2 regions of the Shewanella sp. GD03713 genome follow, and region 2 is predicted to be linked to the other one. Evidence: riboswitches for the same ligand, from Rfam matches in the RefSeq annotation. Region 2 holds a riboswitch; the other holds the start of a gene.

Region 1 (3,604 bases), 240 kb from region 2:
ATAGTGGTGGCGTTAAAGGTGTTGGTTTCAATAATATCGGCACCGGCTAATAGGTAGTCGGTGTGAATTTGTTTGATGATGTGCGGCTGCGTGAGCACTAAAAGATCGTTATTGCCCTTAACGTCGGTATGCCAATCCTTGAAACGCTCGCCACGGTAATCGGCTTCTTCCAGCTTGTAGCCTTGGATCATAGTGCCCATGGCGCCGTCTAAAATCAGAATGCGCTTTGACAACTGGTTGCGAATGTCTGCCAGTGTTTGGCTGGCTCGATGGAGAGATATCGCCATAAAATGATTACCTTTACTACAGCTAAGTTGAGTCCAAAGTACGCAATCGGGTGACAAATTGCATTTTATTATTGAATGTCGTTCGTTATGTTTTGGACATTTATACGTATAGACGTCCATAATACGCGACATCGGATTGTCAGGGCAAGGCTAAAGTTGGTATAGCATAGGCGAGATAACCCAGATAAAAACGATAAAAGGAAAGATCAGATGAAGCAGCTCAGGTTATTACTGTTACGCCATGGAGAATGCGAGGGCGGGGCGATTTTACGTGGCCGAGTCGATGTGCCGCTGAGCGACAAAGGCTGGCGGCAGATGTCGGCGACGGTGGAGGCGCAGGCGACTGTGTGCCACGGCATTTATAGCTCGACCTCAAGGCGCTGCGCCGAGTTTGCCAAGGCCTTTGCGGCTGAATTGCATTCGAGTGCGTCCGTGGGCAGTAGTTTAGATGCGCCCGCGCCTTTGCCGCTTAAGGTCAATCTGCTGGAGGAGTTACAGGAAATAGCCTTCGGCGATTGGGATGGTTGCCTGCTCGATGATTTATATCAACGCGATGGCGAGCGGATGGCGGCCTATTGGCAGAATCCCTGGGAGGTGACACCGCCCAATGGTGAAGCCATGGCAAGTTTCGAAGCCCGTATCGATGGGGCGATAGAACAAATCCTCGATAAAGAGTTTGCTCTGCTGGCGATGGATGATGAACAGGCCCACGGCGAGTTTAATGCCAATGCTCCCGCGGCGAATATCTGGGTAGTGACCCACGGCGGGGTTATTCGCCACTTGATGTCAAGGGCGCTGGGGGCGGTGAAAACCTTAGGTTTTTACAGTCAGCTCGCCTTACCCGTGGCGGCGGTGGTGACGATTAATGTCCTCGAGGATGAGCAAGGTAAAAGATACTGGCGTTTAGACTGGCCCTCGGGTCACTGTGAGTAGCTTGAACGCATCTGCCATCGGTATGATGAAAATTTTCTGATTTAAACAGCATTGCCTAATGAGCAAGATATAGGATAATGCTTTTCCCTGACGTTTGAGCCAGATAACGAACCCAGTACGTTAAGCTCAAAGGTCGCAGAAATAGGTGTTAGGAATTTTGTGCGATTGAGTGCTATTGCTTAAAGGCAACAGTATTTAAGCGCGCCGGATAACCCAAACATAATAGGGAATCGGGGAGCTGCCCGTCAGTAGCCCGAACTGTACCCGCAACTGTGAGTAGTCGAAGCGCTTTGCTTCTTACCTACGAGTCAGGATACCTGCCTATTTCTGTTTTCGCTGCGTGCAGCCTTAGTTCTCGAGCGGGTAACTCGAGGGAGCAGAAGATGACATTAATGAGTTTCGTCCTGTTGGCCCAAGCGGCGGCAGGCACAAATAACACCAATCAATATTCATGTGGGAGCAATCGTTAGTGATGCATTCCACATCGAGCCTTGCGCCCTTAGCGCCCGCTGCGACTTCCGCCAATATGGCACTTAAGGTCAGCCAATTGAGCTGGGCGATAGAGGGAAAAACCATTCTCTCGGAGATAAGCTTTGCCCTGCCGAAGGGGGAAATGCTCGGGCTGATTGGCCCCAATGGCGCGGGTAAATCTAGTTTGTTGCGCTGTTTATACCGCTTTATTCGCCCTGCTAAAGGGCATATCAGCCTGTTTTCGCAGGATATTAGCGAGCTGTCGCCCAAGGCGTTTGCCTGTAAAGTCGCTGTGGTGCAGCAGGATACGCCGCAATATTTCGATATGACCACAGAGCAATTGGTTGCCATGGGACTCACGCCCCACAAGGGCATGTTTGATAGCCATTCCAGCGAAGACAGTGACAAGATTGCCAAGGCGCTGGAAAAGGTCGGTCTGAGCCATAAAGTGCATCAGCAATACGATCGATTATCGGGTGGTGAGAAGCAGCGCGCCCTAATCGCCCGCGCCATAGTGCAGCAGCCGCAGTTATTGATTTTAGATGAGCCGACAAACCACCTCGATATCCGCTATCAAATTCAAATCTTAGAGCTAGTGCGAAGCCTTGGGATCAGTGTCATCGCCTCGATTCATGACCTGAATTTAGCCAGCGCTCTGTGCGACCACTTATTGCTACTGGATAAAGGGCTGGTGAGTGCCATGGGCACGCCGGCTCAGGTGTTAACCGAAGAACGTATTGCCGAAGTGTTTGGGGTATGCGCCCAAGTGACGCCCCATCCACAGCATGGTAACCCCTTGATTAATTACTTTTATGGCTATCAAAAGCCTAAGAGCGATACTGCGGACGCGGCGAGTGACACCCACCCAGTTTCGGCTCAAGCGTTACCTCCTGTGGCCTGCGCCTGTCATACCTCCGGGGCGCCAACTGCGGCCTTGCACAAGCATAGCGTTGAACCCACGCCATGATAGACACACTCAAATTGGTGACCATGAATTTTTTTAGCCATATTTTTACGCCGCTCACCCGCCAGCAATGGCTGATTTTAGGCTTGGCGGGCTTTGCCCTGCTCACCCCCATCGCTGCCGCGAGTTTTGGCGCGGCAAACATTAGCTTTTTAGATGTGCTGCATGTGTTTATCAATAAACTCAGTCAGTTGTTTATGACTGATGAGGCCGTAAGCACCAGCAGCATGACAGAGCGGATTGTGATGGAGCTGCGACTGCCACGGATTTTACTCGCCTTTGTGGCGGGGGCTGGGCTGTCCTTGGCGGGGAGTGTGCTACAAACCGTGACCCGTAACCCCCTTGCCGATCCTTATTTGTTCGGCATTAGCTCCGGTGCTTCGTTTGGTGCCGTGGTCATGTTGACGCTGTTCACAGGTTCTGGCCTGTTTGGCAATGCGGGCGCGATAGCCAATTCGGGGATTTTTAGCGGAGCGGGGGGCTTTGCGGGACTCTTGTGGTTTAGTTTGCCCTTCGGCGCCTTTATTGGGGCCAGTCTGTCGGTGTTAATCGTGCTGGCGTTAGCAGGGTTAGGCCTTAAGAGCCAGGTAGAGCGCATGTTGCTCTCTGGCGTGGCAACCTCCTTTATGTTTGGCGCGTTAACCAGTTTACTGCTGTACTTTGCCAGCCCGCAGGCCACCGCATCGGTATTGTTTTGGAGCCTTGGCAGTTTTGCTAAGGCCAGTTGGTCGCTGTTGGTGCTGCCGTCCTTAGTGGTGCTGGTGAGCTTTTTGATTATTCTCGGTTGGAAGCGCCAAATCATGGCGTTGCAAGCGGGGGATGAAACGGCCCACACCTTAGGGGTGAATGTGCCTAAGCTGCGCCTCAATATGCTGCTGCTCTGCTCGCTTATCACCGCCATTTTAGTGGCGACCTGTGGCGGCATTGGCTTTGTCGGCTTGATGATCCC
Region 2 (3,604 bases):
CTATCGCCCCAAATGCCACCGTAGTAACCCGAGCTAACATACTCTTTATCAAACAGGTTATCGATACGCAGGCTCGCTAACCAAGCATCACGGGTATAGTTAAGGGCTAGATTACCTAAAACATAGCTAGATAATTTATCGCCTTCGTTGCCGTTATCGCCTTCGATAAAACGATCGCCCGTGTAAATCGCCTCGGCAAACACTTGGAAATGCTCGGCAAAATCCATACTGACATAACCGCGTCCCGTATGCTCAGCCACCCAAGACAATTGCTTGCCATCATTCACCCCATCGGTAAATTCAGCATCAATATAGTTATATTCCAAGCCTAAGGTGAGGGCTTGAGTAACCTGCCAATCCCAATCGGCACTCGCGCCATAGCGGCGTGATGCATCGGCATTGACGTTGGCACCTTGGAAGCTGCCGCCAACAGGTTTTTCAGCACTTGGGTCGAAGACGATTTCATCTTCTAAATCGAGGCGATATAGGCTAACGCGTAGGCTTTGGCTGGCCACAGTCCAATCCCAACCCGCCTCATAGGAGCGGCCTGTCTGCGGCTTTAAGCCATACACATCTTTCGGGGTGTAAGCTTGCTCATCGACCTTAGCAAAGCGGAAGTTTTCATCGCCACGCAGATAGAATCTGTGCTCGGCGCTCGGACGGTAATTTAAACCGAACTCGAATGCGGTCGCATCTTCATCTAAATCGATGCCGTTTGGATACACATTGCCATCGACCAGATCGTCGGTCACCCGCGCATAACGGCCGCCCACCACATAGCTTAAGGTGTGGCTTAATGGCACAGTGGCTTGCAAGTAAGCACTTTGCATTTCCTGCACGTTGCTGCGTGCCGTAGAGTCAAACTCGGCCTTACCGCGGCTGATGTCTAAACCAGTGACTAGGTTTAGCTCACCTTGACGGGTGCTGTAATTAGCAAGTGCTTTAGGGCTAAACATGAGCAGCGAGCGAGTATTTTGGCTACCCGCGCCCCAGTTTAATGAGGTCACTAAGGTATCGCTGTAATCCAGATCCGCCGCTAAGGCCCAGTTTTGGTTAAGCTGATGCTGATAACCGCTGCGCGCCGCAGTGGTCATCTCATGAACATATTCGCTGCTATTAGAAGACTGACGTGGATTTTCTTTGAACTGCTTAGGGGTCAACGCCCCAGGATTCTCGCGGTCATCATCGTAATAGCTGGTTTCAACGAAGAAAGAATCTGTGGCAGTTTTATATTGAATACGGCCTAAGATAGAGCCAGTTTCATTGGCATTATGCTTACGATAGTTATCGCCTTGGTTGTAGCTACCGGTCAGGAAATAGTGCCAATCTTTATTGATGGCGCCCGACACATCGCCGCGACCTTCGTAGGTATTAAAGCTGCCGCCGGATAATTGCACGCTGCCGCCCGTATTCTCAGGCGATTTAGTTACAATGTTGATCACCCCGCCTACCGCTTGGTCGCCATAGAGCACGCCGGCACTGCCCGATAGAATTTCAACACGCTCAATTAAATTGAGCGGAATCGCATTCAGGCTAGGCGCGGCGATATCGATATTATTTAAGCGGCGACCATCGAGCAAAATCAAGGTGTTGTTAACCGCAGAGCTCGCGCTAAAGCCACGCATCGCGAAACTAGTACCAATGTTATTGTCGGATAGCTGAATACCGCTTTGACCACGTAACACTTCGGTCAAGCTGGTTGCGCCACTCTGCTCAATCGCAGCGGCATCAATCACATTCACATTAGCGGCAATATTTAAGGGGGTCTTGTCTGAACGGCCAATGACGACAATATGCTCATCGACTTTGGCAACGCTGGCATCATCGGCCGCCACGGCGGGGGCGATAACAGAAAAGCTGCAAAGGCTGCCGATCAGCAGCGCGATTTTAGTTGGATGTGTTCCCATTTTACCTTTAACTCCTGCAAGGAAAACGGGGCATTGGCGCCACGATACCGTTGATTCAGTAACAAATACTGACAGTCACTATCGCATTTTGAGATCTGCCCACCGAAATCTCAAAAACACCTTTAGGGCCGGTCTCCGGACTTAGGCTATGTCTATCTCAACGAGAGATAAACGCGAAACTGACCTTTGCACACTCGATTCTCTGGCTCATCTTGAGCTACCTAACGAATGCGGTCGTCTCTCACCTTTTACCGTTGCGGGGGCAGTGCCAGAATTTCACTGGCTTCCCGATTATCTCGCGACGAATGCGTCGCAAGCACCACAGAAGGTTGACTAAAAATGAGGTTCATAGGGCGAAAAAACCAGTTAACGCCCAACAAGGCTCGTGGCATATCAAGCCTGAGCGCGCGCATTATAGACGTCTATACGGATGAAAGTCCATGATCATCCGTCTATCGACTGACAACTACTTTAAGGAAAAGGGCGCTAAGGCAGAGATAAAGTCGGCACTGTTGGCGGCTTGCAGAGGAGGTTTATCGGCAGAAAACACCTCACCACGCATCGATTTATGCAGCAAATACAAATCCTTGTCGCCACTCACTACAGTGTAATAACCAATTTCGCCCTGGGGATGAGAGGTAAAGGCCGTAGGATTAAATTGAGTCGCGCCATGGAGATTCGGCATAGTGGTACAACCAAGAATGGCTTGAAATCCGTCGTGACCATCCACTTGGGTATCCCCCAGCTTTTGGTAAACCACCTCACCGTCACAGGAGGCTTGGTAAGTCTCGGCCATCGCATCTAAAAACTGCTCGGGGCTCACGCTTTCGGCCATATCCTTAAAGCCTTGCACACAAAACAGCGCACTCCATTGATTGAGCGCCTCCTGCTCCGGCACAAATTCCGCCATAAACATGCCCGCACGTTCTTCATGGTAGGCTTTGCGCCACCCCTCTGGCAGGTTAAATCCTAATTGCTGGCTAAAGACGGGGAGCACATGGGAATGGGAAGCACTGCTCTCATGGCGAGGCATATCCAATTTCGCCTCAACGGATTCAGAACCGATTAGGCTGCATAGCATCAATACGCTCGCGCCCTGCCATAACCTCATCTGCATATGGGGTATACATTTCATTATTATCATCCTTGTATCGCATTGTTATGGGTTAATACGACATATGAAATTGCATAGAAAACATCCAGCATTCTAGCGAAGATGTAAATAAGATAACAGTTAAAAAGCAAAACAAAATGATACTTATACAGTCATAACAACTGTAAAACAGCAAATAGCAGCCAAAGATAGGTCGGTGAGGGATAAACAAGCTGGTGAATGAACCTTCACCAGCTGAGAAATGCCCTACATGCCCAACAATGAGTTAGTCAAATGACCAATTGATTTTACGCTGCGGCCTTGCCTGACTCAAAATCGCCTGCCGTTGCTCTGGGGTCTCACATTGGGCAGCGGGGGTAAATTCCAGCGGCTTAACCACCAAGGAGTCGGCAGGTTGTACCGGCGATTTATCAAACATTCCCAGATTCATCGACCAAGAGACCCATTCTCCTTTTTCACTGATCCCCACAAAACCATCATTTGCCTGCGCTAACCAAGTGAGGCGCGGAATGCGTTCAATCAGTTGCTCGACATTTTTAAGGTCAGCCCGATAACCGACGGGTACCACTTTGCCGTCGGGGCG

What was found. A riboswitch is a leader RNA that binds a small molecule or an ion and turns the genes downstream of it on or off. The one in region 2 is predicted to bind cobalamin.
Region 1: linked by a shared signal. The riboswitch ahead of N5E87_RS16680 (ABC transporter ATP-binding protein) and the one ahead of N5E87_RS17620 (TonB-dependent receptor) in region 2 are both predicted to bind cobalamin.

The regions. Positions count from the first base shown of each region.
Region 1 covers NZ_JAOCIW010000001.1:3,782,207-3,785,810, reverse strand. The annotation lists gene metH (methionine synthase) at 1-287, opposite strand, end outside; gene N5E87_RS16685 (histidine phosphatase family protein) at 498-1,220, shown strand; cobalamin riboswitch at 1,401-1,560, shown strand; gene N5E87_RS16680 (ABC transporter ATP-binding protein) at 1,693-2,658, shown strand; gene N5E87_RS16675 (iron ABC transporter permease) at 2,655-3,604, shown strand, end outside.
Region 2 covers NZ_JAOCIW010000001.1:4,021,632-4,025,235, forward strand. The annotation lists gene N5E87_RS17620 (TonB-dependent receptor) at 1-1,907, opposite strand, end outside; cobalamin riboswitch at 2,016-2,246, opposite strand; gene N5E87_RS17625 (hypothetical protein) at 2,374-3,042, opposite strand; gene N5E87_RS17630 (hypothetical protein) at 3,287-3,604, opposite strand, start outside.